Regions from separate parts of the Vibrio apostichopi genome, predicted to be linked through region 2. Evidence: predicted binding sites of a transcription regulator. Region 2 holds the regulator's gene; each other region holds the start of a gene.

Region 1 (6,153 bases), 190 kb from region 2:
TGGGTGATCAAGTTGAGATCATCACTCAAAAAGAACCGAATCCATCACGTGATTGGCTAAACCCGACCACAGGTTTTGTTCATTCAAGTCGAGCTCGTGCAAAAATTAACGCTTGGTTCCGTGCTCAGAGTCGTGAGAAAAACCTCGAAGCTGGACGAGATATCTTAGAAGTCGAGCTAGGCAGAGTCGGCGCAACACTGAAAGATGCCGAGCAATACGCGCTGAAACGATTCAACGTCAACACTCCAGATGAATTGTATGCGGGTATTGGTAGCGGCGATTTACGTATCAACCAAGTCGTTAATCACATCAATGCTTTGGTCAACAAGCCAACGGCGGAAGAAGAAGATAAGAAAGCGCTCGAGAAGTTGCTTGAATCTGACAATAAGCCAGCGCATCAAAGTCGTCCGAAAAAGGATGCCGTCGTTGTTGAAGGTGTTGATAACCTAATGACCCATTTGGCTCGTTGTTGTCAGCCTATCCCTGGCGATGTGATCAAAGGTTACATTACTCAAGGGCGTGGTATCTCAGTACACCGCAGCGATTGCGAACAGTTGAGTGAGCTTAACCTGCATGCTCCCGAACGTATCATCGATACTGTGTGGGGCGATGGTTTCGTAGGCTCGTATATCTTAACGCTGCGTGTAGAGGCGCTAGAACGTACCGGCTTGTTGAAAGACATCACATCCTTGTTCTTGAACGAAAAAGTCAGTGTGACGACAATGAAGAGCCGTATTGACTATAAACGTCAGCTGTCAGTGATGGATTTCGATTTGGAAGTGACCAATATTGAGATTCTGAGTCGCGTAACAAGCAGAGTAGAACAAATCAAAGATGTAATGAGCGTCAAAAGACTAGGCTAGTTTTTACGTCGTACTTGGCTTTCTAACCGTGTTAACTGCACTATACTCGCTTCATCACATAGGCAAGCTATGCTCAGAAGTCTCGTAAGTTTGTTGCCTTGTTAGAAGAACCAATTACTTAGTAAAACAAAGATAGTCGTCATTCCCTACAGTGAGGGACGAACGTGATAGGGAATCTCGCCAAGCGATTTGAGATCCCCAACTCGCTCATTCTTCGCTCTTGAGGATGACTGGAAAAATAGAAAGGTGAGTGGTTTTGGCTGCTCACCTTTTTTAGTTTTAGTGAAGTTTAAATTTAAAAATCAAAGACAGTGAATAGGAAGAAAACGATGAATCACCCGATTGAACAACTTGAACAGATTATGGCTAAGCTGCGCGATCCTGAAGGTGGCTGTCCTTGGGATTTGAAACAAAATTTTGAAACAATTGTGCCGCATACTATCGAAGAGACCTACGAAGTGGTGGATGCGATTCACAATAAAGACTGGCCGAATCTACAAGAAGAGTTGGGCGACCTGTTGTTTCAGGTGATCTTCTATAGCCAGCTAGCAAAAGAGCAGGGCTTGTTTGAGTTCTCTGATGTGGTCGACGGAATTAATGAGAAGCTGACTCGCCGTCATCCTCATGTATTTTCTGATACAGAATTTGCCAGTGATGAAGAAATTAATGCCAACTGGGAAGCTGAAAAAGCCAAAGAAAAAGCACAGGCAGGAAAAACTCAGGAAAGTATTCTAGACTCAATACCAAACTCTCTACCTGCACTTTCGCGTGCTACAAAAATTCAAAAGCAAGTCGCGAAATTTGGCTTTGATTGGGACTCTATTGGCCCAGTCGCAGATAAGGTTTTAGAGGAAGTTGATGAGGTGTTAGAAGAAGCGCTTCAAGTAACGCCAAACGAAGATTTAGTTGAAGAAGAACTGGGTGATTTATTGTTTGCTACCGTCAATTTAGTGCGACATTTAGGTAAAAATCCAGAAACGGCTCTCAATAAAGCCAATCTGAAATTTTCACGCCGCTTTAAAGGTGTGGAACAAAAAGTTCGTCAGCAAGATAAAATTTTGACCGACTTTTCTCTACAACAGCTTGATTCCATGTGGGATGAAGTCAAAGTGGCGGAGAAAAGATCATCAAAGCTTTTATCATGAATTGATTTGAAGCAAAAAATAAAAAATTGCAGTGTGATAGATTTCACGTTGTGGCGATAAGGGGCTTCTGGTATATTTTCATCCCGTCCAGAAGTAATCCATTTCCCTCATTCAACCAATTTCAGGTTAAACATGACGACAAATTACATTTTTGTTACTGGCGGGGTTGTATCCTCTCTAGGTAAAGGTATTGCAGCAGCATCTCTTGCGGCTATTTTAGAAGCTCGTGGTCTTAAAGTGACTATGATGAAGCTTGACCCTTACATCAACGTTGATCCAGGCACTATGAGCCCGACTCAACACGGTGAAGTGTTCGTTACGGAAGATGGCGCTGAAACAGACCTTGACCTTGGTCACTATGAGCGATTCATTCGCACCAAGATGACTAAGCGTAACAACTTCACAGCAGGTCGTGTTTATGCTGACGTTCTACGTAATGAACGTCGTGGTGACTACCTAGGTGCAACAATCCAGGTTATCCCTCACATCACTAACTCTATCAAAGAACGCGTAATCTCTGGTGCTAAAGGCCACGATATCGCGCTTGTTGAAGTTGGTGGTACTGTAGGTGATATTGAATCTCTACCATTCATGGAAGCGATTCGTCAGCTAGCAGTAGAACTAGGCCGTGAACGCGCAATGTTCATGCACCTTACTCTAGTGCCATACCTAGCAGCTGCGGGCGAAGTGAAAACTAAGCCAACGCAACACTCTGTAAAAGAGCTGCTGTCTATCGGTATCCAGCCTGACATCCTAGTTTGTCGTTCAGATCGTGTTATCCCAGCAAACGAACGTAAGAAAATTGCTCTTTTCTGTAATGTACAAGAAAAAGCAGTTATCTCTATGAAAGACGTAGATTCAATCTACAAGATCCCACAATTAATCCGTGCTCAAGGCATTGATGATCTTGTATGTACGCGTTTCGGTATCAATGCACCAGAAGCTGATCTGTCTGAGTGGGAACAAGTAATTTACGAAGAAGCTAACCCAACGGGTGAAGTGACGATTGGTATGGTTGGTAAGTACATTGAACTGCCTGACGCATACAAATCAGTAAATGAAGCGCTGAAACACGCAGGCTTGAAAAATCGCCTAAGTGTCACAATTAAATATGTAGATTCACAAGATGTTGAATCTAAAGGCACAGAAATTCTACAAGACCTAGATGCAATCCTAGTTCCTGGTGGCTTTGGCGACCGTGGTGTTGAAGGTAAGATCCTTGCTGCTCAATACGCTCGTGAAAACAAAGTACCTTACTTAGGTATCTGTCTAGGTATGCAAGTTGCTCTTATTGAGTACGCTCGTAACGTTGCGAAAATGGAAGGTGCACACTCTTCTGAATTCTGCAAAGAAACTAAATACCCTGTTGTTGGCCTAATCACTGAGTGGATTGACGGCGAAGGTAAAGTTGAAGAGCGTACTGAAAAATCTGACCTAGGCGGCACAATGCGTCTTGGTTCACAGCTTTGTCACCTAGCGAAAGGGACGAAAGCTTACGAATTATACGGTAGCGCGACGATCCATGAACGTCACCGTCACCGTTACGAAGTGAACAACAATCTTCGTCCACAAATCGAAAAAGCGGGCCTAAAAGTATCGGGCCTATCTGCGGACAAGAAACTGGTTGAAGTTATTGAGAACCCGAACCACCCATGGTTTGTTGCTGCTCAGTTCCACCCAGAGTTCACTTCAACACCTCGCGATGGTCACCCATTGTTTGCAGGTTTCGTTAAAGCAGCTGGCGAATTCCAGCGCGGCGAATTAGAAAAGTAAAAAGGAATACAGGTAGCTGCGTAAGTTGTGCTGCTACCTTTAAATTTGACATTTATATATTCAACGAGAAGGAAACATTCAATGTCTAAGATCGTTAAAGTTCTAGGTCGTGAAATCATCGATTCACGTGGTAACCCAACTGTAGAAGCTGAAGTACACCTAGAAGGCGGTTTCGTAGGTATGGCTGCTGCTCCATCTGGCGCATCTACTGGTTCTCGCGAAGCTCTTGAGCTACGTGACGGCGACAAATCACGTTTCCTAGGTAAAGGTGTTCTTAAAGCAATTGAAGCTGTAAACGGCCCAATCGCTGACGCTCTAGTTGGTAAAGACGCTAAAGCACAAGCTGACGTTGACCAAGTTATGCTTGATCTAGACGGTACTGAGAACAAGTCTAAGTTTGGCGCTAACGCTATCCTTGCTGTTTCTCTAGCTAACGCAAAAGCTGCTGCTGCTGCGAAAGGCATGCCTCTATACGAGCACATTGCTGAGCTAAACGGTACTGCTGGTCAGTTCTCTATGCCTCTACCAATGATGAACATCATCAACGGTGGCGAGCACGCTGATAACAACGTTGACATCCAAGAGTTCATGATCCAACCAGTTGGCGCTAAAACTCTTAAAGAAGGTCTGCGTATCGGCGCTGAAGTATTCCACAACCTAGCTAAAGTTCTTAAGTCTAAAGGCTACAGCACTGCAGTTGGTGATGAAGGTGGTTTCGCTCCTAACCTTAAATCTAACGCTGAAGCTCTAGAAGTTATCGCAGAAGCTGTTGCAGCTGCTGGTTACGAACTAGGTAAAGACGTTACTCTTGCTATGGACTGTGCAGCATCTGAGTTCTTCGACAAAGAAGCTGGCATCTACAACATGAAGGGCGAAGGTAAAACTTTCACTTCTGAAGAGTTCAACCACTACCTAGCTGAACTAGCTAACAACTTCCCAATCGTTTCTATCGAAGACGGTCTTGACGAGTCAGATTGGGATGGCTTCAAGCACCAAACTGAACTTCTAGGCGACAAGCTTCAAATCGTTGGTGACGATCTTTTCGTTACAAACACTAAGATTCTTGCTGAAGGTATCGAGAAAGGCGTAGCTAACTCTATCCTTATCAAGTTCAACCAAATCGGTTCTCTAACAGAGACTCTAGCTGCTATCAAGATGGCTAAAGACGCTGGCTACACTGCAGTAATCTCTCACCGTTCTGGTGAAACTGAAGATGCAACTATCGCTGATCTAGCGGTAGGTACAGCTGCAGGTCAAATCAAAACTGGTTCTATGAGCCGTTCTGACCGTGTTGCTAAGTACAACCAACTTATCCGTATCGAAGAAGCTCTAGGTTCTAAAGCTCCTTTCAACGGTCTTAAAGAAGTTAAAGGTCAATAATTCACTCTGAATTATTAGCTTAAAGCTTTTGAAAACGCTCTACTTCGGTAGGGCGTTTTTTTTGCCTAAAATTCGTCATTCCCTAGACTGACGGAGGAAGGCATAGGGAATCTCTTGCTTACGTTAAGCGTGATAGATTCCCAACTCAGTCGTTCCTCCTTCTTGGGAATGACGTGGTTAGATGTCGTTGGGCAATGTGTGTCGTTTTCTCTTTTGCAGGTATTGGTTTATCTAATTCATGACTCCCTAGGCTGATGAAGGAGGGAGTCGGGACTCTCAACACAGGTTTCGCATAACAATAATTCCCCGACTTATTGATTCCCTGACACCACATATCTCGCACCAATAAGCTCATTATGGTATATATGTGCCTTATTCTAGTTCCTTCTTTTTCAACCGGCGAAAGGTGTTATGCGAATTTTTGCTTTAGTACTGCTCATAGTGTTTGGCTGGCTACAACACACACTGTGGCTCGGTAAAAATGGTATTTCTGATTACTACGGTGTGAACAACGAAATCCAAGTTCAGCAGCAAGTAAATGAAAAACTTCATCTGCGTAATGCTGAGATGTTTGCGGAAATCGACGATCTACGCCAAGGCTTAGACGCGATAGAAGAGCGCGCACGTCATGAGCTTGGAATGGTGAAAGAAGGCGAAACGTTTTATCGTATTATTGGTGAGGAATCTCATTAATGTCGAACCAACTTCAAAGCGTTATTGCTGTGGTCCCCGCTGCGGGCGTCGGCAGCCGAATGAAGGCAGACCGTCCCAAGCAATATCTTCAAATTCACGGTAAAACGATTTTAGAGCACACCGTTGAGAAACTGTTGTCTCATCCTCAAGTGTCTAAAATCGTGGTAGCGGTCAGCGACGATGACCCTTATTACCCTGAATTACCGCTTAACCTTAATCCACAGGTGATCAGAGTTTCCGGTGGAACGGAAAGAGCCGACTCGGTACTTTCTGCTTTGGATTATATTGCTCAACAGCAA
Region 2 (6,153 bases):
TTGATGGTGATCTTGACGATTATTATAAATGGCTGACTGAACAGCAAAAAATTGAACGTAAAGAAGCGCAAGCGTTAGCTCCGGCTAAAGACAGTGCAAACAGTGCGGCATCGAAGAAAGAACAAAAACGTAAAGAAGCCGAGTTCAGAAAACTGACTGCGCCTATTCGCAAACAATTGACTCAGTTTGAAAAGAAAATGGATAAGTTGACGCTTGATCTTGAAGAGGCTGAACAGCAATTATCTGACACTTCACTTTATGAAGCTGAAAATAAGGCTAGACTGAATAAAGTACTCGCTCTGCAAGCGAGCAGTAAATCACAGCTAGAAGAAGTTGAAATGGATTGGATGTCCACTCAAGAAGAGCTTGAGCAAATGGAACAGGAAATGGATAGCTTATGAGCCCAGAGCACGCCCCGATATCACTAACACTGGAACGACTATGGCAATTTAGCCTTCAGTATTACAGTGTGCGCGGTGTAAAGGATGCGTGCTTAGCTTTACAAAACCAGTTCCACGGCAACGTCAATCTACTGCTGCTTCTCAAATGGCTTGATGAGCAGCAATTGTCTTTTGCTGAAGAAGAGTGGCACAAAGTACAGCAGTGCTTAAGCCGCTCTGAAACTCTTCTTCATAGTTATCGAGAGCTACGTAAGCATCTCAAACCTCAAGTCGTCGATTCTCTCTACCGCGAAGCGCTCCAGTTTGAGCTGCAGCTAGAGAAGCAACAGCAATCTGATCTCGTCGACTGTATCAACTCTCTACATCTCTCCTGCAATCAACAATCGCCACTCGCGTTTGAATATTGTCGGCTACTCGGCGCAGAAAACCTCTATGATGCTTTTTCTGAACCAGCCCCTCAGCCTTAACTCGTTACCTTTCCCTTTTATTCCATCAAGATCCAAGCTTAACCTCGATATTATTCAATCAGTTACTCATGGCGTATTTTTATAGCCCGTATCTGTGAAACCCTTGCGCTTATGCCGAGAATCAACCAAGCTCAAATAAAAACGTGGGCGTTTCGCTAAAAGCTCAACACTTTTCAAAGCCCACAAATAAGCATGGACTGTTTTATGACAATATTTACCGCTGCTGCTGGTTTATCAAATCCTCACCTACAAACCTTAGTGCCACGATTTATTAGAAAGCAGGCGTTGTTTGCTCCCCAATGGCAAACCTTAGAAACACCCGATGGTGACTTTCTCGACCTTGCATGGAGCGAATCACCAGATGACGACAATCCAAATCGTGACGATATAAAGAACAAGCCGATATTCGTGCTGTTCCACGGTTTGGAAGGCAGCTTTGAGAGCCCATACGCCAATGGACTGATGAACGCATTTGCTAAAGATGGTTGGTTATCCGTGATGATGCACTTCAGAGGTTGCAGCGGAAAACCGAATCGCTTAGCTCGTGCTTACCACTCTGGAGAAGTCGAAGACGCTCGCTTCTTTTTAAGGCATCTGCATTCAAGATTTCCCAATAACCCTAAGGTTGCGGTTGGCATCTCACTGGGCGGTAACATGTTGGCCAATTACCTCGCCGACTACGCAGATGATCCGTTAATCTCAGCGGCGACGATCGTCTCTGCCCCCTTTGACCTTGCTTGTTGTTCGAGTCGTATTGAACAAGGCTTCTCTAAGATCTATAAAAAGTACCTGCTCAATTCTTTGAAATCGAATGCGTTGAAGAAACATAAGCTGCTGCAAGAGAAGATTGGCATCTCAGCGGAAAGCATTAAGAAGATCGACAAACTGTATGAGTTTGATGAACGAATTACTGCGCCTCTGCACGGATTCAAGAATGCACAAGACTACTATGCCCAATGTTCTGCATTGCCTAAATTGAATCAGATTAAACTGCCCACACAGATCATTCATGCGAAAGACGATCCTTTCATGACCGATGATGTGATTCCAAAATTCGTTCTACCCGACAACATCGACTATCGTCTGTTTCAAAAAGGCGGCCATGTGGGATTCATTACAGGTAGCACGCTCAAACCAAGGTTTTGGTTGGAAGAAGCATTACCCGCCTACTATGAAAGTATTCAAGATTCGGCATAATGGCCGAGCCTTTGTTAAGGACTGAATGGTTAACGTCACTAGACACACCGATTAACACATCAATAAACTATTAATGAACATATCCATGAACATAAAAGAGAGAAGTATTTATGATCATCCCATGGCAAGACATCGCACCAGAAACGCTGGAAAACCTCATTAAAGAATTCGTGCTACGTGAAGGTACAGACTACGGTGACGTAGAGGTTTCACTGCAAAACAAGATTGACCAAGTGAAACATCAATTAGCCTCAAAGGAAGTCAGCATCGTGTTTTCTGAGCTGCATGAAACCGTTGATATTCAGGTCACAAAACGCTTCTAAGCTGCGCTCATAAAGGAGCCGTGTTATAGTGGTAAACGATTGCTAACAAGTAAGTTACTCAAAAGACAAGGGTTGTCATGTCCGCTAAACATCCAATTATTGCGGTGACGGGTTCATCTGGAGCCGGCACCACCACTACCTCAGAAGCCTTCCGTAAAATGTTCAATATGATGGACGTGAAGGCAGCTTGGGTTGAAGGGGATAGTTTCCATCGCTTCACTCGACCAGAGATGGATGTCGAGATCCGTAAGGCGCGTGAGCAAGGTAAGCACATCAGCTACTTTGGTCCACAAGCTAACGATTTTGGCGCATTAGAAGAGTTCTTCCGTCAATACGGTAATGAAGGCACGGGCAAAGTCCGCAGCTATCTACATACCTTCGATGAAGCCGTTCCTTACAACCAAATGCCCGGCACATTTACGCCATGGCAAGAGATCCCAGAAAATTCGGATGTGATGTTCTACGAAGGCCTTCACGGTGGCGTAGTCGATGGCGATATTAACGTCTCACAACACGTCGACCTGCTTATCGGCATGGTACCTATCGTAAACCTAGAGTGGATCCAGAAATTCGTTCGTGACACACGCGATCGTGGGCACTCTCGCGAAGCGGTGATGGACTCTATTGTTCGCTCAATGGATGATTACCTTAACTACATTACCCCGCAGTTTTCGCGCACTCATATCAACTTTCAACGTGTCCCAACCGTAGATACATCGAATCCACTGAACGCCAAAGGGATTCCAAGTTTAGACGAAAGCTTCGTTGTTATACGTTTGCGTGGCATCAAAAACGTCGACTTCCCTTACCTTTTGGCAATGATTGATGGCTCATTTATGTCACGTCATAACACGCTTGTGGTGCCAGGAGGCAAAATGAGTTTTGCTATGGAGCTCATTGTAAGGCCAATCCTACAACAACTAATCGAAACCGGAAAAATAGGTTAACAAAACGACATTCTGGTTGATTACTTTTCATACCGTGATCATGTGCACAATTTTGCGTAAAAAATCGTAGCTTGGTCACGATTAAAATCAAGAAATAGTACCTGAAAAAGGATACTATTCTTAAACGAAACACAAGATAGCTTGCAGCACTCAACGAGTGCTCTTATCCTAACTGAGTCAATTCAGGCTTAGCTAAAATACGGAAAGCGGCAAGCATACCCTGCAGAGGAAGTGAGATATTATGGTTCTAGGTAAACCTCAAACCGATCCAACATTAGAGTGGTTCCTTTCACACTGTCATATTCATAAGTACCCTTCAAAAAGTACTTTGATTCATGCTGGTGAAAAGGCAGAAACCTTGTACTACATCGTTAAAGGTTCTGTGGCTGTTCTTATCAAAGACGAAGAAGGTAAGGAAATGATTCTTTCTTACCTAAACCAAGGCGACTTCATCGGTGAACTTGGACTTTTCGAAGAAGACCAAGAGCGTACTGCGTGGGTTCGTGCTAAATCTCCTTGTGAAGTAGCTGAAATTTCTTTCAAGAAATTCCGTCAACTTATCCAAGTGAACCCAGATATCCTGATGCGCCTTTCAGCACAAATGGCGAACCGTCTACAAGTAACTAGCCAAAAAGTTGGTGACTTAGCGTTCCTTGACGTAACAGGTCGTATCGCTCAAACGCTACTTAACCTAGCGAAACAGCCAGATGCAATGACTCACCCTGACGGCATGCAAATCAAGATCACTCGTCAAGAGATTGGCCAGATCGTTGGTTGTTCTCGTGAGACAGTAGGTCGTATCTTGAAGATGCTTGAAGAGCAGAACCTAATTTCTGCACACGGTAAGACTATCGTGGTATACGGCACTCGTTAATCTCGATTAACTGAGCCAAAAATTTGAAAGCCACCAAATGCGAATTTGGTGGCTTTTTTGTTTTCTAAAGATCTTGAGAACAGATGCGAGATGCGAATGGAACACTTACAACTTCCAAACGCAAACACTCTCGAAGCGAAGCGTACCCACATCTCTAGGGCAAAGCCCGTGCTCGTATCTTTCTTTAACCGTTGGTGCTTTCGAAGATCTTATCCGCTGATGCTGCAACGAATCCTGTATAAAGCTCACCATTGGCCATCGCATAACGCTTAGCGAACTCATAGAAGCCACCAGGAATCATCTCATTGCCTTCAACAAATGAAACTGGGACTTTGTCTGCCATTGTTGATGATTGCTCTAATAAGACCTCTGGAGAGCCTTTAACCTCACCACCAGATGCATTGATAGTGAAGCCTGATTCGCTCAGGTAATCATTCACTGCCTGCACTTCATCAAAAGCGTCGAGTTGATTCACGCTCACCGTGAAGTGGTTTGCACCGTAACCATGAGCTGCGAGCCAAGAAGCGTATTCACTCTCTTTTGCCAGCACTTGGAAATCCGCGAAACTCAGATCCCAAAGACGACCACCAAACAAGAACTCATGACCTTGAAGCTTGCTTGCATCGACTTGCTCAACCAACTTAGCAACGATCTGTTGTAAGTCACTTGAACACTCCTCTACCTTCAACTCACTAATGAACACTTTCGGCTGATTTGGATCTGGGTGCTCGTAGTGCTTAGCTACTAGCTTCTTACTCTCAAACAAGTAATCGCCACACGCCTTGTAACCCAGCTCAAGGAAAGGCTTGGCCAATGTTTCAATACCTAACGGTGCAACATTGAAAGTACGCAGTGCAATATGATCATTAATCAGAGCTTCGTCTTCTTTCAGCAAGTGATGTACTTTCTCAGCCGATGGACAAAGCCTGTGGATGTAATCGTCCCATAGTGATTTAAAGAGTAGATCGGGCGTCATGGTGACTCCTTGTCAGAGGTTCTAGCAAGCTAGTAATTTGGATTAGAAAGGGAGAGGCTGGACATAGAGTCAGCAGCCATCAGCCTGTGACATACTTGTTCTATTATTATCTATCGCCCAATCGAGGTGTCGGACGTGGGTGAAAAGAGGAAGCGATAACATCGCTTCCTTATTACACAATTAACCAATGAAGCTGTTAGTCATGAGCCTAAAGCTCATAAGCTTATGATTTATAAACTTTTGATTCATGAACTTATAGCTTAAGAGCCAAAACTACAGCTCAATACCTGGGCTAAATGTCGCTGGCAGTTGAGTTTCACCGCCTTCCATTGACGCCATTGGGTAAGCACAGTAGTCAGCCGCGTAGTAAGCACTTGGGCGTAGGTTGCCTGAAGCACCCGGGCCACCAAATGGTGCATCACCACTTGCGCCTGTTAGTTGGCGGTTACGGTTAACAATACCCGCACGGATATGGTCAACGAAGTATTCCCACTCTGAATCGTCGGTTGAAACTAGGCCTGCAGACAAACCAAAGCGTGTGTCATTTGCCAGTTCAACCGCTTGCTCTAACGATTGGTAACGAACCACTTGCAGCAATGGGCCGAAGTACTCTTCATCTGGCAACTCAGCAATGTTGGTTGCATCGATAATACCCGGAGAAACAAACGCCGCTTCACCCGCTTTTGCTTCAACTAGGCTTACACCACCTAGCGATTGCAGATTAGCTTGTGCGTCCAGAATAAACTTAGCTGCCGCTTCAGAGATCTGTGGCCCCATGAAAGGTGCTGGCTCAGCGAATGGCTGATCGACACGAATCTTCAAAGTAGCCGCAACGAGCTTATCAAGCAGTTGATCGCCCTTCTCTCCAACAGGAACATACAAGCGACGTGCACATGTACAACGTTGACCCGCACTGATGAAAGCCGATTGGATAATTGTATAAACCGTCGCGTCAGCATCACCAAATT
Region 3 (6,153 bases), 890 kb from region 2:
AGAGGGGGCTGAACTATCCAATGAGATTCAACGTAAACACGCCTTAGTGAAAGCACCTAAGCCAATATCGGCAGAAGAGTTGGAATGGTTCCGTGAGTCGTTTGATAGTGTGCAAGACCATTGGCAACAAAAAGTGGAACAGTGGAAAACCGATTGGACGTCGTTCTTTCAGCAGCAAATTCTCCGTTCAAAGGAGCAAAAGCGCGATAGAGGGCACCTTGATCTGCTCAATGGCGGACGATGGCTATTTGGTGCTGATGATATTTATCGTTTAAGTCATTTGATTGGCGATAAGTTTGATTCTGGCTTAGCTGACATGTTGATGGTTCATTATCAGACCTACTCATTAACTCAAGACTTTTTGAATTCTCCACCGGACGATGCGTTTGTTGTTCAAATCGCACCTAGCAAACCGCTTAAGTCGAGCTCTTTGATGAGTGATAAGGAAGATTTGCTGCACGATTACGACTTGGGGTTAGAGGCGGGTTACCGATTTGTAGAAACTTATACTTCAACGGAAAACGCTCGTAGCTCACATATGCCACAGTTGGTGACTAGTACTGCTGATAAGTAATATTCGAAATTGCTAAGTAGTACTCGAAATTGATAAGTAATACTCGAATTTGAAAGTTAGTACGCAATGAGCTGACAATGTTCTGAAGTGAAAAAGGGTTACTGAACTTAGTTCAATAACCCTTTTTTGATCTTGGTAGGGACGTTTATCAACGAACTGACCTAATCGAATACAACCCTGTTAGGTGACAGGTAGGATTCTCATACAGTTAGTTGATCCCGCCACATCCATAATGTCGCCTTGAGTGACGATCACTAGGTCACCAAACTTAAGGTGTCCTTTCTCTTTCAAGCAAGTGAGCGTTGACAGTGCGATATCAAAGCTGTCTTCGGCTTCTGTCTCGAAGTAGATAGGGGTAACTCCTCGATACAAAGTACAGCGGTTCAGCGTCCCTTCGTTACGAGACAGCGCATAGATTGGCATATCGGCACTTAGGCGTGACATCATCAATGCAGTGCGGCCTGATTCGGTTAGAGTCACGACACCTTTAATACCTTCCATATGGTTTGCAGAGTAGATGGTTGCCATGGAGACGGTTTCTTCAGCCGTCACAAAGGTGCGGTCAATACGGTAGTTAGACTGGTTGTTAATGCCCGCCATCTTTTCAGCGCCGATACACACTTCGGCCATTGATTTCACGGTTTCAACAGGGTAATCGCCCGCTGCGGTTTCACCTGAAAGCATCACGGCATCGGTGCCGTCTAGTACGGCGTTGGCGACATCCATTACTTCTGCACGAGTTGGCATTGGCGCGGAGATCATCGATTCCATCATTTGAGTTGCGGTGATCACTGTTCGATTAAGAGCTCTAGCACGGCGTATAAGCTGTTTTTGTACTCCAACCAACTCTGGGTCACCAATTTCCACTCCGAGGTCACCACGGGCCACCATGACGACATCTGAGGCCATTATGATGTCATCCATGTTCTCAACAGTGGCAACGGTCTCTGCTCGTTCCACTTTAGCGACAAGGTGAGCTTCTAATCCTGCTTCTCGCGCTAACTGACGAGCGTAGTGCATGTCTGCGCCGTTGCGTGGGAAAGACACGGCCAAATAGTCGACTTGGATTTGAGCTGCGGTGATGATGTCTCGCTTGTCTTTGTCGGTGAGCGCTTCTGCAGACAGTCCACCGCCTTTCTTGTTGATGCCTTTGTTATTCGACAGTGGGCCACCAATGGTGACTTCAGTATGAACGCGACAGCCTTCAACTTCGGTGATTTTCAGTTGAACACGACCATCATCAAGCAACAGAATGTCGCCAGCTGACACATCGTTTGGTAATTCTTTGTAATCGAGGCCTACGGCTTCTTGATTGCCCTCACCTAAACCTAGGCTACTGTCGAGCGTGAACTTGTCGCCCACGGCGAGTTGGATTTTGCCGTCTTTAAAAGTAGAGACTCGAATCTTGGGACCTTGTAAGTCGCCGAGGATTGCGATTTGAGTGCCGAACTTTTTCGCTATTGCTCGGACTTTTTCAGCGCGTTGAATATGGTCATCGCTGCTGCCGTGAGAGAAGTTCATGCGGACGATATTGGCGCCGGCTTTGATGATCTCTTCAAGGACGTTACCTTTATCTGTTGATGGTCCTAAAGTGGTGACGATTTTTGTTTTTCTTAATTCTGATGTCATGAATGCTCCGAAGGTGAGACCTAGAAAATCTTGTACAAGACAGAATTAAGTATATGCATTAATTGATAATTTATTGGGAGCTAGGAAGATATTTCTGTATTTGCTGTTATTTATTGAATTTAGGACTCAAACGCGATGTTTTTTTCTGAAAATTAAGTCTCAAATTATCGATGTGGGTGTTAATTTTTCTTAAACTATTTGACTAGATACACAAAGATTCATGTATATACGTGATACTGGTCACGGCGATATACCAAGTCACTTCACAATTACTTCGCAAAGTAAAAAAATTAACCCGTTGATGATTTCTGGAGCGTAAAATGTACATGGCTCAACCGGGCCATATTGATCATATCAAACAGGTCAATGCTGGTCGTGTATATAAACTAATTGACCTTAAAGGTCCTATTTCTCGTATCGAACTGTCCAAGCAAAGTGAGTTGGCTCCGGCGAGTATTACTAAAATTACCCGCGAACTTATTGAAGCCCACCTTATCCATGAGACGACGGTTCAAGAAGCCACGACTCGTGGACGTCCTGCTGTGGGTTTGCAAACCAATAATGAAGGTTGGCAGTTTCTGTCGATGCGTCTTGGTCGTGGGTATCTCACGATCGCGCTTCATGAACTGGGTGGCGATGTGCTTATCGATACTAAGATTGATATTCACGAGCGTGACCAAGAGGATGTACTTGCTCGTCTTCTGCATGAGATTGATGAGTTTTTCCAAACCTATGCGGAACAGCTCGACAGGGTCACCAGTATTGCTGTTACTCTGCCGGGTCTTGTGAATTCTGAGCAAGGTATTGTGCTGCAGATGCCGCACTACAACGTTAAAAACTTAGCGCTGGGTCCTGAGATCTACAAAGAAACGGGTCTACCAGTCTTCATTGCCAATGATACTCGAGCTTGGGCATTAGCTGAGAAGCTGTTTGGTCACTCACAAGATAACGATAATTCAGTTCTTATCTCGATTCACCATGGTGTCGGTGCTGGGATTATCCTAGATGGCCGAGTTCTACAAGGTCGTCACGGTAACATCGGTGAATTGGGTCATATTCAGATCGAGAAAGAGGGCAAGCTTTGTCATTGCGGTAACCGAGGCTGTTTAGAAACGGTGGCGAGCTCGCAGGCGATCCGTGAGCAAGTCAAAGAGCGATTAGCCAATGGTGAAGAATCAACACTTACTGTGTTTGAAGATGTCACGATTGAACAAATCTGCGCTGCCGCAGCGGCGGGTGACCCACTAGCGGTAGAAGTAATTGAACAATTAGGTCGTTACCTAGGCTCTGCGATTGCGATTGTGATTAACCTATTCAACCCTGAGAAAATCTTGGTGGGTGGTGTTATCAATCAGGCTAAAAGCGTGTTGTATCCTGCGATTCAAAAGTGTATCGAAGAGCAGAGTTTATCGGTTTACCATCAAGATTTAGAACTGGTGGAATCTCGATTCTATAAACAAGCAACCATGCCAGGCGCTGCGCTTGTTAAACAAGCTTTATACGATGGTCAATTATTGATGAAAGTCATTGAAGGTTAAACCTCTTTTACTCTTCTTATAGCCTTACCGAACTCTTATCATCTCCTTAAACTATGTATAACGTCACTTGTTGTACTTAGTTTAAGCATTCTGTGCAATGGCGCTTTGCTTTAACCTATTGAAGTAGGCTATTGTAGCCTCAGTTATTATTTGTCACTAAGGTGTTGTATGTCTGGCGTTTTAAATTCGGTTGATCAGAGAACCAAACTAGTCGGTGAAAACCGTCTGGAACTCTTGTTATTCAGCTTAAATAGTCGTCAACTATTTGCGATTAACGTATTTAAAGTGAAAGAAGTCCTAAAAGTGCCAGTGTTAACTCGCTTACCAGGTTCTCACCATCATATTACTGGTGTGGCTTCTTTACGTGGCGAATCGGTGCCTGTTATCGATTTACGTAGCGCGATCGGCTTCCCGCCGTCTCGTGATGAGACACAAGAAAATAACTTGATCATCACCGAATATAACCGAACCGTACAAGGCTTCTTGGTTGGACAAGTGCGTAATATCGTGAATACGACGTGGACTGAAATTCAGCCGCCGCCAAAGACAACGGGTCGTGCTAACTACCTTACGGCTATCACGCATATTCAAGAAGAAGAGCAACACAAGATCGTAGAGATCATTGATGTTGAAAAGGTACTCGCTGAAATCATCGATTACGATGTTTCGATTTCTGACGGTGTCTTAGATGAGCAGCTTGCCAATGAAATGGTTGGACGTAACGTACTTATCGTTGATGACTCTTCAACTGCGCGTAATCAGATCAAAGGCACCTTATCGCAACTGGGTTTGAACATCATTGAATGTTGCGATGGCCTACAAGCGCTTAACCTGCTGAAGGGCTGGTGTGACGAAGGCAAAGACATCAATCAAGAAATATTGCTGATGATCACCGATGCCGAAATGCCTGAAATGGACGGTTATAAGCTGACTCATGAAGTGCGTACTGACCCGAGAATGCATGACTTGTTTATCACGCTAAATACTTCATTAAGTGGAAGTTTCAATGAAGCCATGGTTGAGAAAGTAGGGTGTAACCGCTTTATTTCTAAATTCCAACCGGATCTCTTGGTTGAAGTCACTCAAGAGCGAATGCGCCAGATTTTATAATTAATGCAGCTGTACGGTTTGTTTTGGGTGACCTTATAGAAAACGTTTGCTAATATTGACGGAGTATATTTTTCTTAACAAAATATGCTCAACTACTAGCGTAACTTTTCACTCACAATCTAAGGTAGTTCCTCTTAATGATATGGTTAACTTCAAAAGTCGTAATGACTTTGAGCTTATTACTATATAGGGAATTTAAGAAAAGACGTACGGAAGCTGAAGTTGAGTCCTAACTCAACGATTTGAATTGAAGGGAGGCTGATGCCTCCCTTTTCCTTTTCTGGCGTTTATGAAAGGGCTATTTGAAGCGCTAATGAAAATCTCGAGATTTGGTGTTTAAACCAACAATTTCATCGGTAATATCGATAAGTTTCCCCGCAATCACATGCACGACTTCACCTTCCTTCTCTAAGACTCCTTGCACCTTTAAAGCCTTTGCTGTCAGATAAGCTTGCTGCTGTGCGCGTGCGGTGGCTCCCCATACCACAACGTTAATATTGCCTGTGTTATCTTCTAATGTGACAAAGGTGACACCGGCTGCGGTGCCGGGTGACTGCTTGCCAGTGACCAAACCAACAACCGTGACCATGGATTTGTGTCTTTGTTGTTTTAAATCTTTCATATGGGTGAACCGACCAAGTCGGTTAGCTTCTTCTAGCAAGGTGATAGGGTGCTTGTTTAACGATACGCCAACGCTGGTGAAATCCTCCAGTAGATCCTGCATCTCATTGGGCTTATGCAAAGCGTGTTCTACCTTGTCGTAAGCCTGACGAAATAGAGGCAGGTCAGAAGCGGAGTCCATCAGTGCCCAACGAGTTTGGAAACGATCACCGGAAACATTGTGCAGCGCATTAGCCGAGGCGAGCAATTCGATGTCTTTTTTATTGATCGATAGTTGCTTAACCTGACTAGGATGGCGATAACCGGAGCGTGGGCGATTGGCGAGAATACTCTGAATGCCATGTTCGCTTAGGCCTTTGATTTGCCTCATTCCTAATCGGAGCGCCAAACCATTCTGGTGAGATATCACGGTGTGATCATCTTGTGAGGCATTCACACACACAGGAAGTACCTTCACATTGTGTCGCTGCGCATCTTGTACCAACTGTGATGGGCTATAGAACCCCATAGGTTGGCTATTCAGCAAAGACGCGTAAAAACACTCTGGGTAGTAGCATTTCAACCAAGCTGAGCAATAGGCTAGCACCGCAAATGAAGCAGAATGGCTTTCCGGAAAACCGTATTCACCAAAACCGCATATCTGTTTAAAGATTTGTTCGGCAAACTCGGTCTCATAGCCGC

The links. The regulator CRP, encoded in region 2, controls carbon source genes, mostly activating them, when cyclic AMP is high. The targets are predictions, from matches to a motif close to TGTGANNNNNNTCACA.
Region 1: the regulator CRP is predicted to act here: its motif matches at 2,041-2,056, upstream of pyrG (CTP synthase).
Region 3: the regulator CRP is predicted to act here: its motif matches at 2,433-2,448, upstream of mlc (sugar metabolism global transcriptional regulator Mlc).

The regions. Positions count from the first base shown of each region.
Region 1 covers NZ_AP028067.1:3,264,221-3,270,373, reverse strand. Annotated here, with positions in the region: gene relA (GTP diphosphokinase) at 1-863, shown strand, start outside; gene mazG (nucleoside triphosphate pyrophosphohydrolase) at 1,193-2,008, shown strand; gene pyrG (CTP synthase) at 2,141-3,781, shown strand; gene eno (phosphopyruvate hydratase) at 3,863-5,161, shown strand; gene ftsB (cell division protein FtsB) at 5,573-5,854, shown strand; gene ispD (2-C-methyl-D-erythritol 4-phosphate cytidylyltransferase) at 5,854-6,153, shown strand, end outside.
Region 2 covers NZ_AP028067.1:3,452,889-3,459,041, forward strand. Annotated here, with positions in the region: gene QUF19_RS15535 (ABC transporter ATP-binding protein) at 1-401, shown strand, start outside; gene QUF19_RS15540 (TIGR02444 family protein) at 398-868, shown strand; gene QUF19_RS15545 (hydrolase) at 1,073-2,065, shown strand; gene QUF19_RS15550 (YheU family protein) at 2,176-2,388, shown strand; gene QUF19_RS15555 (phosphoribulokinase) at 2,466-3,335, shown strand; gene crp (cAMP-activated global transcriptional regulator CRP) at 3,577-4,209, shown strand; gene QUF19_RS15565 (DUF1338 domain-containing protein) at 4,394-5,185, opposite strand; gene astD (succinylglutamate-semialdehyde dehydrogenase) at 5,459-6,153, opposite strand, start outside.
Region 3 covers NZ_AP028067.1:2,559,227-2,565,379, reverse strand. Annotated here, with positions in the region: gene QUF19_RS11360 (patatin-like phospholipase family protein) at 1-574, shown strand, start outside; gene pyk (pyruvate kinase) at 755-2,203, opposite strand; gene mlc (sugar metabolism global transcriptional regulator Mlc) at 2,524-3,741, shown strand; gene QUF19_RS11345 (chemotaxis protein CheV) at 3,910-4,851, shown strand; gene QUF19_RS11340 (error-prone DNA polymerase) at 5,162-6,153, opposite strand, start outside.